2 regions of the Erwinia sp. PME.40.26/001 genome follow, and region 2 is predicted to be linked to the other one. Evidence: predicted binding sites of a transcription regulator. Region 2 holds the regulator's gene; the other holds the start of a gene.

Region 1 (7,799 bases), on a different contig from region 2:
AGCAACTGTCGGCAGAAGAGGGCTGGTATCGCGATATGTACCGTTATCAGCAGCTGGAAGCCGCCCTGGACGATGATGAAACAGAACAGGGAGCTGTGCATGGCTAATGTCATCCAACTGTGGCCGACGATCAAACGGCTGCTGTCCTACGGTGCACCGTGGCGTAAATCCCTGAGCCTGGCGGTGCTGATGCTGTGGGTTGCCGCCGCCGCAGAGGTGCTGGGGCCGGTGCTGGTCAGCTACTTTATCGACAACATGGTGGCGAAACACCGCATGCCGGTAGGGCTGGCTGCCGGCCTGGTCGTCAGTTTCCTGTTATTACAATTGCTGGCAGCAGCGCTGCACTACGCTCAGGCACTGTTGTTTAATCAGGCGGCGGTCGGCGTGGTTCAGCGTCTGCGAACTGACGTGATGGATGCGGCGCTGCGCCAGCCGCTGGGAGCATTTGATACCCAACCGGTCGGCCAGATAATCTCTCGCGTCACCAATGATACCGAGGTGGTGCGCGACCTGTACGTCACCGTTGTCGCCACCGTCCTGCGCAGCGCGGCGCTGGTGGGGGCGATGCTGGTGGCGATGTTCAGCCTTGACTGGCGTATGGCGCTGGTGGCGATCACTATTTTTCCTGCCGTGCTGGTGGTGATGCTGATTTATCAGCGCTACAGCACGCCGATTGTGCGCCGCGTCCGCAGCTATCTGGCCGAGATCAACAACGGCTTTAATGAAGTGATCAACGGGATGAGCGTCATTCAGCAGTTCCGCCAGCAGGCACGCTTTGGCGAAAGGATGGGCGAGGCCAGCCGTTCACACTATCTGGCGCGGATGCAGACGTTACGGCTGGACGGCTTCCTGCTGCGGCCGTTGCTCAGTCTTTTTTCAGCGATGATCCTCTGTGGCCTGATGATGCTGTTTGGGTTCACCTCCGTCGGCACGATTGAGGTTGGCGTACTGTATGCCTTTATCAACTACCTGGGACGGCTGAATGAACCGCTGATCGAACTGACCACCCAGCAGTCAATGCTGCAACAGGCTGTCGTGGCGGGGGAGCGCATTTTTGAACTGATGGACGCGCCGCGTCAGCCCTATGGCGAAGACAGTGAGCCGCTGCGCAGCGGTAGCATTGAGATCCGTGATGTCACCTTCGCCTACCGCAGCGGCCGCCCGGTGTTAACGGATATCAACCTGTCGGTGCCCTCACGCCATTTTGTGGCGCTGGTCGGGCATACCGGCAGCGGAAAAAGCACGCTGGCTAATCTGCTGATGGGCTATTATGCGCTCAGTCAGGGGGAGATCCTGCTGGACGGCCGTCCGCTCGCTTCCCTCAGCCATGCGGCGCTGCGGGGGAGCGTGGCGATGGTTCAGCAGGACCCCGTCGTGCTGGCCGATACGTTCTTTGCTAACGTCACCCTGGGGCGCGATATCAGTGAAGACGCCGTATGGCAGGCGCTGGAAACGGTGCAGCTGGCCTCCCTGGCGCGTGACCTGCCGGAGGGGATCCACACCCGGCTGGGAGAGCAGGGGAACACCCTCTCTGTCGGGCAGAAGCAACTGCTGGCGATGGCACGCGTGCTGGTGGCATCGCCCCAAATCCTGATCCTGGATGAAGCCACCGCCAATATTGATTCCGGCACGGAACAGGCCATTCAGAAAGCACTGCGGGCGATACGTGAACAGACGACGCTGGTGGTGATTGCGCACCGGCTCTCCACCATCACCGAGGCAGACACCATTCTGGTGCTGCACCGTGGGCAGGCCGTGGAGCGCGGCAGCCACCAGGCGCTTCTGGCCGCCCAAGGACGCTACTGGCAGATGTATCAGCTGCAGTTAGCGGGTGAGGAGCTGGCCGCTGCCGAAAACGGCTGACACCTTACCGCTACGCTGCACCAAATGCAGGCGAGAAAACACCCGTTTATCGCACAAATGCACTGGCTTAACGCATAACGCACCTTTCTGGTGCGTTTTTTCTATACTCCTCATTGTGCCTCTCTTTTCTGTGTGATCTGCGCCTCAGCCAGGACTCAGACCAGCACTGACTAATGGTCTGAAAAATGCAGATTTTTAAACTCTGGCACAGCGTTTGCTTTAATCATTTCGTGTCGCTGAAACAACCTATTTTTTTACTGGAGGGGATCGTATGAAGCTGGTTACCGTGGTAATCAAACCGTTCAAACTGGAAGACGTGCGAGAAGCACTGTCGTCAATCGGCATTCAGGGTCTCACTGTCACTGAAGTGAAAGGCTTCGGCCGTCAGAAAGGTCATGCAGAACTGTATCGCGGTGCTGAATACAGCGTGAACTTCCTGCCAAAAGTAAAAATTGATATTGCGATTGCAGACGACCAGCTTGATGAAGTGGTTGATGTCATTAGCAAAGCGGCCTATACAGGCAAAATTGGTGACGGGAAGATCTTTGTTGCAGAACTGCAACGGGTCATCCGTATTCGCACCGGCGAAACTGACGAAGCAGCACTGTAATTCGGGGCTCAGAATTGTGATGGGATGGGATAAAATGAAAAAACTCGCTAAGTTAGGCCTCGCCGGTGCTGCTTTTTTACCGTCGCTGGCAATGGCCGCTGCGCCTGCGGTCGCGGATAAAGCTGACAACGCCTTTATGATGATCTGCACCGCGCTGGTGCTGTTTATGACAATCCCCGGCATTGCCCTGTTTTACGGCGGCCTGATCCGCGCTAAAAACGTGTTGTCGATGCTGACCCAGGTGGCAATGACCTTCGCCATGGTCTGTGTACTGTGGATGGTGTATGGCTATTCGCTGGCGTTCAGCGAAGGCAATGCCTTCTTCGGTAACTTTAACTGGGCGATGCTGAAAAATATCTCACCGACTGCCGTGATGGGATCTTACTACCAGTATATCCACGTCGCCTTCCAGGCCTCTTTCGCCTGCATCACCGTGGGCCTGATTGTCGGTGCCATCGCCGAGCGTATTCGTTTCTCTGCCTTGCTGATTTTTGTTGTCATCTGGCTGACCTTTGCCTATCTGCCGATTGCACATATGGTATGGGCGGGCGGCTTCCTGGCTCAGGATGGCGCACTGGACTTTGCGGGCGGTACGGTGGTGCACATTAATGCGGCGGTTGCAGGCCTGGTCGGGGCTTACCTGGTCGGTAAACGCGCCGGCTTTGGTAAAGAGGCATTCAAACCTCACAACCTGCCGATGGTCTTCACCGGCACCGCGATACTCTACTTTGGCTGGTTCGGCTTCAACGCAGGCTCAGCCAGTGCAGCGAACGAAATTGCCGGTCTGGCATTCCTCAACACCGTGATTGCGACAGCGGGAGCGATGTTGAGCTGGACCTTCGGTGAGTGGGCCCTGCGCGGTAAGCCTTCTCTGCTGGGCGTCAGCTCGGGTGTGATTGCCGGTCTGGTCGCCATCACGCCAGCCTGTGGCTATGTGGGCGTAGGCGGTGCACTGATAATTGGTCTGGTCGGGGGGCTCGCCGGTCTCTGGGGCGTCACCATTCTGAAAAAATGGCTGCGAGTTGACGATCCCTGCGATGTCTTCGGTGTTCACGGCGTGTGCGGCATCGTTGGCTGCATCCTGACCGGTATCTTCGCCTCTTCTTCCCTGGGCGGCGTAGGCTACGCAGAAGGCGTGACCATGGGGCACCAGGTCTGGGTCCAGCTGTTCAGCGTGGGTCTGACGATAGTCTGGACGGCAGTAGTGGCGTTCATCGGCTTTAAAGTGGCGGATATGATTGTTGGTCTGCGTGTGCCGGAAGAGCACGAACGTGAAGGTCTGGACGTCAACAGCCACGGCGAGAATGCTTACAACCAGTAAGCGGCTGTCAGCCTGAAAAGGCAGTGTGCAGCAAACCGAACAAAAAGCGGGCCATCAGGCCCGCTTTTTTTATGGGGCCGGTTAAGAACGCTGGCGGATCACGCCTTCCTGAACGGTAGATGCGACGAGGACGCCCTGCTGGTTCCAGAACTCACCGCGAACAAAGCCGCGGGCACTGGAGGCAGAGGTGCTTTCTACGCTGTACAGCAGCCATTCATTCAGGTCGAAAGGGCGGTGGAACCACATAGAGTGATCTATTGTGGCTACCTGCATTCCCGGCTCCAGGAAGCCTTTACCGTGCGGCTGCAGCGAGACGGGCAGAAAGTTGAAATCAGAAGCATAACCCAGCAGATACTGATGGATGCGTTTATCCTCTGGCATAGTGCCGTTCGCCCGCAGCCAGGTGTACCGCGCCGGTTCACTGACATGGCCCTTTAACGGGTTATGGAACTCGACAGGGCGGATCTCGAAGGGTTTTTCAGATAAAAACTTATCGCGCGCTTTTTCCGGAAGATAGTGCGCCAGCTGGCGGGCTATGTCCGTCTCATTAGGCAGATTGTCAGGGCCGGGGGCGTCAGGCATGCGCTTTTGATGTTCGAAACCGCTTTCAGGCCCCTGGAAGGAGGCGGTCATGTAAAAAATAGGTTTGCCGTTCTGTACGGCTTTGACGCGGCGGGCACTGAAGCTCTGACCATCACGCAGGTTTTCAACATCATAAATAATGGCTTTCTGACTATCGCCAGGACGCAGAAAGTAGCTGTGGAAGGAGTGAATAATCCGTTCCTGCGGCACCGTCTGTTTTGCCGCATACAGCGCCTGACCGACCACCTGTCCGCCAAAAACCTGACGCAGGCCCAGATCTTCACTTTGACCACGGAACAGACCCTCTTCCAGTGTTTCCAAATCCAGCAGGTTTAACAAATTTTGCAGCGCCTGGCCCATATGCGGTTCCTCAATAATTTTTCCTTTTCCAGTTTGCGAGATCCGACCAGTTAGCGTCAACGTCTGTTTATGCGATCTGTGGAGGCGGGGGTCAAAAGCAGATTATCAGGGGTTCCAGGAAAAAATCAGGAACTTGTGCCAGAATTAAATCTACCCAGGCAGTAGAGAACTGTCTTTTTTGCGGCGAAGTGATGGCCGTAAGCGTTGATCGGAAGGAGAAACTATCAATGAAATACTGGCATGTATTAAGTAGTGCGGCGCTGGCTGTAGCCATTTCAGGCTGTGCTGATAAAAGCAAAGATGTGCCGACGCCAACCCTGGGTTCCCAGGTGAATGGACAGCAGGCGGTGATTAAGCAGCCTAATGTGAGCGGGACGGTATGGATCCGTCAGAAAGTGGCACTGCCACCGGATGCCGTGCTGACCGTAACCCTGTCTGATGCCTCTCTGGCCGATGCACCGTCTAAAGTGCTGTCGCAGCGTGCCGTGCGCACTGAAGGCAAACAGGCCCCGTTCAAATTTACCCTGCCTTTCAACCCGGCAGATGTTCAGCCAAATGCACGTATTCTGTTAAGCGCAGCGGTGACGGTAGACGGCAAAATGCTGTTTATCACCGATACGGTTAAGCAGGTCGTGACGACGGGCGGTACTGAACAGGATCTGACGCTGGTACCGGTGCCGTCAATGGCCATGCCAACGCAGGGCGGGGCAGCGACCACGGTGCCATCAACCTCACCGACGCAGGTCTCACCGTCCTCAGCCGTTCCGGCACCGACGTCTCTGTAATAAAAAACGCCCCGTCAGGGGCGTTTTTTATGGCTGCCAGCGGTAACGTTTAAGATCGATATGACCTTCCACTGATACGACAATCCCTTCACTGAGCAGAGCGTTACGCTGCCTGTTGAGATCGTCCCCCGCCAGAGAGATGCTGCCCTTACGATTGATGACCCGATGCCAGGGCAGTTTGCTGCCTTCTGGCAGACGCTTCAGCACCCCGCCGACCTGTCGGGCCGCGCGAGGGGAGCCTGCCAGCAGGGCGATGTCACCGTAGGTGGCGACGGAACCATAAGGAATAGCGGCCACTATCTGATAGATGCGCTGCCGGAAGCTGTCATGTTCAATTGTCATGGTCGTCCATACCGGGGAAATATGCGGCTAATCGTGCAAGAAACCAACGGTCATCGAGGCGTGGCTTGCAATTGCCAGGGGCATCATTGATAATGCCTGCGCTCTGGTTATCCAGGGCAATCAATGGGGGCCCGGTTGGTTCTCCCGCAATGCTAATTTGTGAACTCGGTCAGATCCGGAAGGAAGCAGCCGTAACAGATGACGCGTGTGCCGGGATGTAGCTGGCAGGGCCCCCACCCAATTCTGCTCTGCCCTCCCACGTTTCTCATCTTCTCTGCATTCAGTTACACATTCATTAGCGCACAAACTTCCATACGGCGACAGGCACTTTGTCATACAGCTTATTCATTGTCAGTTCAGCCAGGCGGTGATCCGCAGCCGAATAGAATACTGCCAGTTCGTCGTCAGATAACTCGTATTTGTTCTTTTCGATTACACGTTCAAGCGTGTCGATTGAACGACAACGTCTGAGGCGCATAAGATAATCAGTTTTCGTTAAAAGTTTGTCTGTCATTATTAAACCGTAGAAAGAGTAATGGGTTGCTAAAAGGAATGGCTGGCGTGTATACGGCCTGTTGCACACTCTTCTGCAAAAATGTTGAACAGCCGCTTTGCTGATTTCTGCCAGCGCTGTAGGTCCTGAACATTAATGCCGTAATTACTAAACAGCATAAAAGTGTCATCAAGGTATTCATCGATCTGACTTATCAGATCACTATCCTCGATGTGCTTAATTTTGTAATTCATCGTGAAGGCTGCAATATGCTCAATCAGGTCATTAAGCTGCAAATTGGCAACAGAAGTGGGATCGTTAACCCAGCCGTGATGGCTATCGCCTAATGTCGCCATACTTTCGTCGTACAGGCTTTCACATAAGAATTTAAGCTGGGCAATATCATGCCTTCTCGGTGAGTATTCGTCCATCTTTTTCCCCTCCATAGCTTGCGAAACGTGCCATATGACCGCACTTTTAAACAGAGTGTGCCAGGAAGTGATAAATACAACTCAACTATGAACATCTATACAAAATATAACTTAATTTAAATTAACCGTTCTACTTCTGACCCAATATTACAATTCGTCTGACATTGAATCACGATCGTTATCAATGAAATCAAACACCAGGGCCTCAGGAAGATAGCTAAAATTGACCGACTGGTGTGTTGTTTCAAATGCGTCTATATCGAGACAGGCATTGAACACGTTCCAGCGGAAGCTGTAGTTAAGTTTATAACGCGATTGTTGCAAATGTTCCAGGGAAATAATTCTGATGCTGTCGGGAACATATCGCGCATTTTGTGAATACCATTCCAGAGAACCCACAAGGTGATCTTCTATTTTGGGAATTATCTGTTGGATCTCATGTGTTAATTCTAGTGGGTCAGGGGACGTTTGACGATATTTTATGGTTATTGTTTTGCGCATTTTTTCCTCACAGAGTTAATTTTTACTAATCAGGCCCCCTGCTTAAGACGCTTAATAACGTCACCTGCTAAAAGTAGTGTAGCCTATCGTGATGATTTGTCTGTCGATTATTTTTACCCGAAATGCGTTTTTGGTCACACACCTAATGACTTGTTGAATTTTATTTATATAAAAATCGGCACCAGACCCGCTACCTCATGAAATACCTGGATACATTTTTGCTTTACCGTTAACGAGCGTTTTACGATACTTTAATTGTTATGTTATAACGTATTAAATGGTTTCATCATGAACACCTCTCCCTTTTTTTTACGCTTCGGTACGCTACTGACCTGCCCGGCATGGGTGCGCGTAGGGCTGACTGCCATTCTGGTGATACTGCTGGTCATGCTCACAGTGTGGGCGGCGAACTGATGATCCAGTTAAACCAACTGGTGGTCGGCTACCAGCATCATGCGGTTACCCCTCCGCTTTCCGGGGAATTTACCCGGGGCAGCATGACGGCTTTAGT
Region 2 (7,799 bases):
AAAAAAATGACCCCGACCGAAGCCGGGGTGCGCGAATACTGCGCCAACACCAGGGAAATTGGTAACCTGCGCTGTTCTGATTTTAATCATCGGGAGCGAAGGTTTGGTATTGGTTGAACGTTAAATAGCTCAGTCACTACTTTAGCAAATCTTGCATCACATGTTAGCGGATTCATTAAAATGTGTGATGTTGAGCAGCGTTCGTAAATAGAAGACCCGATTTTGCTCACTCAGTCAAGCAGGGAATGTTTATTTACGATGATTCGCATGATAATTGTACAATTACCTGTTTCTTTAAGCCCGGATGGCGCAGGTCAATGTTTCTCTTGTCCGGCTTTTTTCGAGGTCGGGCGGCAGGGAACAGGTAAGGGGTAAGGTTTTCTTTTAACATCATGTTTTTTAGCTATTTTTTTGTTTATTAACCAGATGCTTCCGAAACGTTTTGGTTTCTGCTAGCAAAAATTCTCAAACTCAGTGGAGGGCAGACCTAAAAGCTGACTCCGTTCAGCAAGATTGACTGCTCTTACCAGTGTCTTAATATGCGGGAAAAACATCACTTACCACCCGAATGTAGTGCTCATTTCTTAAGTGAGCGTGAAATTCCTTAAAAGTGGCAGGAGAAATTTATAAGCAGGCTGAACCAATTGATTTAATGCAATTTCAACCGTAAGCCGATCCAGCGTGGAGTTAAGGTAAATGGCGTGATTTAATGGAACCGATTCCGGTTATGTTGGGTTAATTAACAATGATGGAGAATTCCTGGTGAATTTTCATACTGATAAATATGGACGGGATCCTCAGTAATGAGTCGCAATAAATCACGGGGTTTTACGCGCATCAAAGCATTTCTGCTTCGCCTGGTCCTGGGAATAACTGGATTGTGGCTTGCTGGCATTATCCTGTTTGCCTTTCTGCCGGTGCCGTTCTCTGCGGTGATGGCCGAACGGCAGATCGGGGCCTGGTTTAGCGGTGATTTCGACTATGTGGCGCACTCTGACTGGGTGGGGATGGATGACATCTCGCCATGGATGGCGCTGGCCGTCATTGCTTCTGAAGATCAAAAATTCCCGACGCACTGGGGTTTTGACGTGGCCGCCATCCAGTCGGTTCTGGACAACAGCGGTGAAAAAGCTGGCATGCGCGGTGCCTCTACGCTTTCTCAGCAGACGGCAAAAAATATGTTCCTCTGGGACGGACGCAGTTGGGTGCGTAAAGGCCTGGAGGCCGGTCTGACCGTGGGGATCGAAACCGTCTGGACCAAGCGACGTATTCTGACCGTCTATCTGAATGTGGCTGAAATGGGAGAAGGGGTCTTTGGCGTTGAGGAAGCCTCTCAGCGCTATTTTCACAAGCCGGCCAGCCGCTTAACCCTGTCCGAAGCGGCGCTGCTGGCCGCCGTTCTGCCGAATCCAATACGCTACCGCGCCGACGCGCCTTCAGGCTATGTTCGCCAGCGTCAGCAGTGGATCATGCGTCAGATGCGCCAGCTCGGCGGGGAAGGTTTCCTCAGGGAACACCAATTGCAATGAGTCCGGACCAGGTTCAGGTCTGACAGAGGAACTGCAAAAAAGGGGGGAGGGGGCAACACAGACCGGCCGTCAGGGCCGGTCTGCCGGGGAAGGGGATTACTCCTCGTCGAAACCGGCGTTAAACAGGTCGATGACCGCCGCCAGCGCTTTATCTTCTTCCGGTCCGCTGGCTTCCACCTCGATATGCCCGCCTTTGGCAGAGTCGAGCATCAGCAGGGCAATCACGCTACTGGCTTCAGCTTCTGTGCCGCTTTCATTACGCAGCAGCACTTCCGCATCAAAACTCTGTACCAGTTCAAACAGCTTCATCGCCGGACGGGCGTGCATGCCCAGCTTGTTTTTAATCTCAACGGTCTGTTTCACGGTCATGATTTACGTTTTTCCAGCGTGCGGTGACGGGACTGTACGTTCTTACCGCGAGAGCGGAAATAATCTGCCAGCTGTTCGGCAATGTAGACGGAACGGTGTTTGCCGCCGGTACACCCAATCGCCACGGTCAGATAGCTACGGTTATTGGTTTCCAGCATCGGTAACCATAACTCAAGGTAACTGCGCGTCTGATAGATGAAGTTATGCACTTCCGTGTGGCGATCGAGGAAGGCAGCAACCGGGCGATCGAGTCCGGTCATCGGGCGCAGCTTGGGATCCCAGTGCGGGTTAGGCAAAAATCGCACGTCAAATACGTAATCAGCGTCAATCGGAATGCCGTGCTTAAAGCCAAAGGACTCAAACACCATCGTCAGTTCACGCTCTCGCTTGCCCAGCAGGCGGGTACGCAACATCTCGGCCAGCTCGTGCACGGACATCTCTGAGGTGTCGATAATCAAATCGGCCCGGGAGCGCAGGGGCTCCAGCAGATCGCTCTCTTCATCAATGGCGCTTTCCAGCGACAGATTTTTACTGGAGAGCGGATGCAGACGACGTGTATCACTGTAGCGACGAATTAAGGTATTACGGTCAGCATCAAGGAACAGAAGTTGCGGCGAAAAACAGTCTGGTAAACTGTTAAGTGCGGTTTCAAACACTTCCGGAGATTCCGGCATGTTGCGGACATCAATACTTACCGCAGCAGATATGTTGCGTTCGGCCAGCGAATTCGCCAGGTCAGGCAGCAGGACCACGGGCAGATTATCCACGCAGTAAAAACCCATGTCTTCCAGGGCGCGTAACGCCACAGATTTTCCTGAGCCTGAACGACCGCTGACGATCATCAGCACCATTTCACAATTCCCCTCATTTAACCTGCCTGACTAGCTCTGTTCGTGATCTTCCGTGATGATCGCATAAAGATCTTCATCGCTCTGTGCGGAACGCAGACGCCGCAGTACGGTTTTATCCGCCAGGCGCTTGGCCACCAGTGAGAGCGTATGCAGATGCGTTTTACACTGATCGGCGGGTACCAGCAGGGCAAACAGCAGATCCACAGGCTGATTATCAATGGCATCGAACGCAATGGGCTGGTCAAGGCGAATAAAAACGCCGACGGCACGCAGCGTATCTTCCTCAAGCTTGCCGTGCGGGATGGCAATGCCATTACCGATACCGGTACTTCCCATTCTCTCACGCGTCAGAATCGCTTCAAAAATTGTCTGATGCGGAAGGTTTAGCTGTTTAGCTGCCAGTTCGCTGATAATTTCCAGCGCCCGTTTTTTGCTCTGGCAATGCACGCCATTACGCGTACATGAGACGCTCAGCACGGAGCCCAGTTCCAGTTTCAAATCATTGTTCATCATAGTTTCACTTAACTTTTCACTGCCGCAGGCGAGTTATCCTCTTCCCCGTTTCGGAGTCAAGATTAACATGCTGTATTGATTAACGGCTCGTATTCCCGGAAGAATACGAGCCGATACCGCTTTCAGCTTAACCTTTAAAGGGGTGGCTGCTGAAAAACCATCAACGCATGGTGAATTTAGTGTTGTTTAAGCTTGTCTTTATGTTTATTTAACTGGCGAGTCAGCTTGTCAATCAGCCCGTCAATCGCCGCGTACATATCTTTATCTTCCGAGGTGGCGTGCAGCTCCCCACCGTTCACATGCAGCGTAGCATCTGCAATCTGTGTCACTTTCTCCACTTTCAGCACAATATAGACCTGATTAATGCGATCAAAATAATGTTCCAGTTTGGCAAACTTTTCAGTCAAAAATTCGCGCAGTGGTTCGGTGATTTCTACGTGTTGTCCAGTGATATTGAGCTGCATAGTGTCTTCCTTCTCAGTTCGTTCAGACCAGCTGTTTGCGCTGGTTTGATGGCGGGATGGATAAAGACTCTCGGTATTTTGCCACAGTGCGCCTTGCTACCATAATCCCCTGTTCGGAAAGCATGGAGGTCAGCTTGCTGTCGCTGAGTGGTTTGACGGGATTCTCCGCCGAGATTAACTTTTTCACCAGCGCACGGATAGCCGTGGATGAGGCTTCGCCTCCGCCCTCGGTGTTGACGTGACTGGAGAAAAAATACTTCAGTTCAAAGATGCCCCGTGGGCTGTGCAGATATTTCTGGGTGGTCACACGGGAAATCGTCGATTCATGCATTTCAACAGCACTGGCAATATCGGCCAGCACCATCGGGCGCATATGCTCTTCGCCCTGCTCAAAAAAGGCCTGCTGCTGCTCAACGATGCAGCGTGTCACTTTCAGCAGCGTGTCATTACGACTTTCCAGGCTTTTAATCAGCCATTTCGCTTCCTGCAGGTTACTGCGTATAAACTGCGAATCACTGTCGCTGCGTGAGCTGGAGCCTAACGACGCATAGTGCTGATTGATTTTCAGGCGCGGCACGCTGTCGGCATTGAGCTCAACGGTCCAGCGGTTACTGACTTTACGTACCAGCACATCCGGAATGACATACTCGGGTTCCTGAGTATTAATCGACTGCCCTGGACGCGGGTCAAGGGTCTGTATTACCTGCATAGCACCTTTGAGTACCTCTTCCTTAAGGCGGGTGACGCGCATCAGACTGCGGAAGTCATGATTCGCCAGCAGATCAAGATGCTCGCTGACAATCAGACGCGCTTCTTTCAGCAGGGGAACATCGGCCGCGAATTGTGACAGCTGAACCAGCAGGCAATCGCGTAAATCACGAGCGCAGACGCCGACCGGATCAAATCGCTGTACACGTTTCAGCACGGCTTCCACTTCGTCGATAGTCAGCTCATCGCTGCCCATACTTTCCAGAATTTCTTCCAGCGAGGCCGTCAGATACCCCGTATCGTCCACCGCATCCACAATCGAGGTCGCGATCGCCCGGTCAGTGTCGGTGAACGGCGTCAGTTCTACCTGCCACATCAGATAGTCCTGCAGTGTCTGGGTGGTTTCACCCTGATAGACGGGCAATTCATCATCGTGGTAATCCGTCCCGGTACCGGACGGGGTCCCTGCGGTATAAATTTCGTCCCAGGTGGCGTCCAGCGGCAGTTCTTCAGGCATGTCCTTCTGTTCCAGCGCTTCCCGGGTATCCAGCGCTTCAGTTTCCTGATATTCGCGGGTATCGACTTCTTCATGAATGTCGGTTTGTTCAAGCAACGGGTTACTTTCCAGCGCCAACTGAATTTCCTGCTGGAGCTCAAGCGTAGAGAGTTGCAGCAGGCGAATGGCCTGCTGCAACTGTGGCGTCATGGCAAGCTGTTGACTGAGCCTGAGTTGTAAACCTTGCTTCATGTTCAGAGTCTTAATTCCCCAGAAAACTTACCGAATGCAAACACCTTATCAGAGTCTGAACTCTTCTCCCAAATAGACACGCTTAACTTGTTCATCGGCCAGGATCGCTTCCGGGGTGCCGTGGGCGATCAAATGCCCCTGGCTAACGATATAGGCACGCTCACAGACTGCCAGCGTTTCACGGACGTTGTGGTCGGTGATCAGGACACCCAGCCCGCTGTCGCGCAGGTGTTCAATGATCTTTTTAATATCAATAACGGAAATCGGGTCAACACCGGCAAAGGGTTCATCCAGCAGGATGAACTTCGGATTAGCCGCCAGCGCGCGGGCAATCTCGACACGGCGGCGTTCACCGCCAGACAGCGCCTGACCCAGGCTGTCACGCAGGTGCTCGATATGGAACTCTTCCAGCAGCTCATTCGCACGATCTTCACGCTGTTCGCTGGTCAGGTCGTCACGGATCTGCAGCACCGCCATCAGGTTATCAAACACGCTCAGACGACGGAAAATGGAGGCTTCCTGTGGCAGATAGCCAATACCACGACGCGCGCGGGCGTGCAGCGGCAGAATACTGATGTCTTCATCATCGATGATAATGCGGCCGGCATCGCGGGGTACGATGCCAACGACCATATAAAACGTTGTGGTTTTACCTGCACCGTTTGGGCCAAGCAGACCCACGATTTCGCCAGACTTGACCTGCAGGCTGACATCTTCAACCACGCGACGGCCTTTGTAGGCCTTCGCCAGGTTTTCCGCTATTAAGGTTGCCATGTTCGTTAGTTACTCTTTTTCTGACCGTTTGACGGTGTGCCTTTGTCCTGCAGCTGTGACGGCACCAGTACGGTAGTGACACGCTTGCCGGAACTGCCAAAGGCCTGCATTTTTTGCTCTTTCACCAGATAGGTAATGCGATCGCCTTTAACATTACTGTCCAGCTGTTCCAGATAGGCGTCACCGGTTAACTCCACCAGGTCTTTGGCCAGCTCGTAATGCATTTTTTGCGCGTGGCCCTGGACGGGTTTACCGCTGTCCTGCATCTGATAGAACGTCGCCGGGTTGCCGTAGGCATCCACAATGGTTTTATTACTGTCGCCGCCCGGACGGGTCACCACGACTTTATCCGCCGTAATTTTAATCGTTCCCTGGGTCACAATGACTTTACCGGTAAAGGTGGCCACGTTGCCCTGCATGTCCAGCGCCTGATTTTCCGAGTCAACGTTGACCGGTTTTTCTGAGTCACCGGTCAGGGCAAAAGCCGGAACGCTCGCCGCGAACAGGAGGGTAGCAGTCAGTAATTTAAGGCTTTTGTTCATTTTGAATTTCATAAGATGTTTTGACCTTTTCAATCAACTCGGCAGTTTTCTTCCGTAAATTCCCACGCATCTTCATACCTGTAGAGTTAAAGCTGCGGCCATAAAGTGTGACCTGATCGTCAGAGGTAACATCCTGCGTCGTCAGGTTGATCTGAGCGTTATCCGTTTTGATACGCTCAAGCTGTGTGTCTTTTGTCAGGCTGTTCACTTCAACATGCCCGTAAAGATACAACATGCGATCGTTCGTCAGTTTGGCCTTATCCCCCCGGACCGACCAGGTGGGCACCTTATTCTCGTCGTACGTTGTCATTACCGGATTGTCGAACCAGCTCACTGCGTCGGCTGAGAAATAGGTCACTTTGTCTGAGACCAGCTTATAGCTCAGTGACCCCGCAGGGTTATAAACGACCGTATGTGAATTATCGCTCATATACGTCGGTTCATTGTTGCCATTGTTTACCGCGTCGTCATTGTCATCCGTCGCAGTCAGATTCCAGCCGATCAGCACAATGGCGATCAGTGCCAGAATCAGCGTTATCCAGCGTCTCGTTTTACTCATACAGACTGCCCTTTGGCCTCATCAAACTTACCCTGTGCAATCAACAGAAGATCGCAAATTTCCCGCACTGCACCACGGCCACCCGCAATCCGCGTCACATAGTCGGCGCGCGGAAGGAGAACGGGATGGGCGTCAGCAACGGTAACGCTCAGGCCGACTTCGGCCATAACTGGCCAGTCAATCAGGTCATCGCCGATATAGGCAACCTGTTCAGCACTGAGTGACAGTGTATCCAGAAGTTCACGGAAGGCCAAAAGCTTATCAGTCTGTCCCTGGTAAAGATGAGTAATCCCCAGTGTGGCACAGCGATCTTCCAGCAGTTTGGCTTTACGGCCGGTAATAATCGCCACCTCTATGTCGCTGGTTAGCAGGCAGCGGATACCGTAGCCATCACGGACGTTGAAGGCTTTCAGCTCTTCACCGCTGTTGCCCTGGTAAATCACGCCATCCGACATCACACCGTCCACATCGCAGATCAGCAGTTTGATTTTCTGCGCGCGGGAGATGACCTGCTGGCTAACCGGGCCGTAGCAGGTCGCTACGGTGGCTGATGAATCACTCATTGATCTCGACTTCCTTTGTTAAACAACGCCGGCCCGCAGCATGTCATGCATATGCACCACGCCCAGCAGAGTGTCGCCATCGGCGACCATCACGCAGGTAATATTCTTACTCTGCATCAGATTCAGTGCATCGACAGCCAGCGTATTGGGCCGGACGCGGATACCGCCCGGCGTCATGA

The links. The regulator sigma-54, encoded in region 2, starts transcription at its own class of promoters, with help from an activator protein. The targets are predictions, from matches to a motif close to GTTGGCACANNTTTCGCTNT.
Positions count from the first base shown of each region.
Region 1: the regulator sigma-54 is predicted to act here: its motif matches at 2,065-2,084, upstream of glnK (P-II family nitrogen regulator).

Region 1 is NZ_JBVHNP010000004.1:253,130-260,928, reverse strand. It holds gene ACZ3HG_RS14200 (SmdA family multidrug ABC transporter permease/ATP-binding protein) at 1-107, shown strand, start outside; gene ACZ3HG_RS14195 (SmdB family multidrug efflux ABC transporter permease/ATP-binding protein) at 100-1,863, shown strand; gene glnK (P-II family nitrogen regulator) at 2,135-2,473, shown strand; gene amtB (ammonium transporter AmtB) at 2,493-3,794, shown strand; gene tesB (acyl-CoA thioesterase II) at 3,876-4,736, opposite strand; gene ACZ3HG_RS14175 (YbaY family lipoprotein) at 4,964-5,521, shown strand; gene ACZ3HG_RS14170 (MGMT family protein) at 5,549-5,863, opposite strand; RNA gene ffs (signal recognition particle sRNA small type) at 5,997-6,093, shown strand; gene ACZ3HG_RS14160 (HHA domain-containing protein) at 6,159-6,377, opposite strand; gene tomB (Hha toxicity modulator TomB) at 6,407-6,787, opposite strand; gene ACZ3HG_RS14150 (hypothetical protein) at 6,935-7,288, opposite strand; gene ACZ3HG_RS14145 (hypothetical protein) at 7,577-7,702, shown strand; gene ACZ3HG_RS14140 (metal ABC transporter ATP-binding protein) at 7,702-7,799, shown strand, end outside.
Region 2 is NZ_JBVHNP010000002.1:55,865-63,663, forward strand. It holds gene arcB (aerobic respiration two-component sensor histidine kinase ArcB) at 1-10, shown strand, start outside; gene mtgA (monofunctional biosynthetic peptidoglycan transglycosylase) at 804-1,529, shown strand; gene npr (PTS phosphocarrier protein NPr) at 1,626-1,898, opposite strand; gene rapZ (RNase adapter RapZ) at 1,895-2,749, opposite strand; gene ptsN (PTS IIA-like nitrogen regulatory protein PtsN) at 2,780-3,262, opposite strand; gene hpf (ribosome hibernation promoting factor) at 3,439-3,726, opposite strand; gene rpoN (RNA polymerase factor sigma-54) at 3,749-5,182, opposite strand; gene lptB (LPS export ABC transporter ATP-binding protein) at 5,231-5,956, opposite strand; gene lptA (lipopolysaccharide ABC transporter substrate-binding protein LptA) at 5,962-6,510, opposite strand; gene lptC (LPS export ABC transporter periplasmic protein LptC) at 6,482-7,057, opposite strand; gene kdsC (3-deoxy-manno-octulosonate-8-phosphatase KdsC) at 7,054-7,620, opposite strand; gene kdsD (arabinose-5-phosphate isomerase KdsD) at 7,639-7,799, opposite strand, start outside.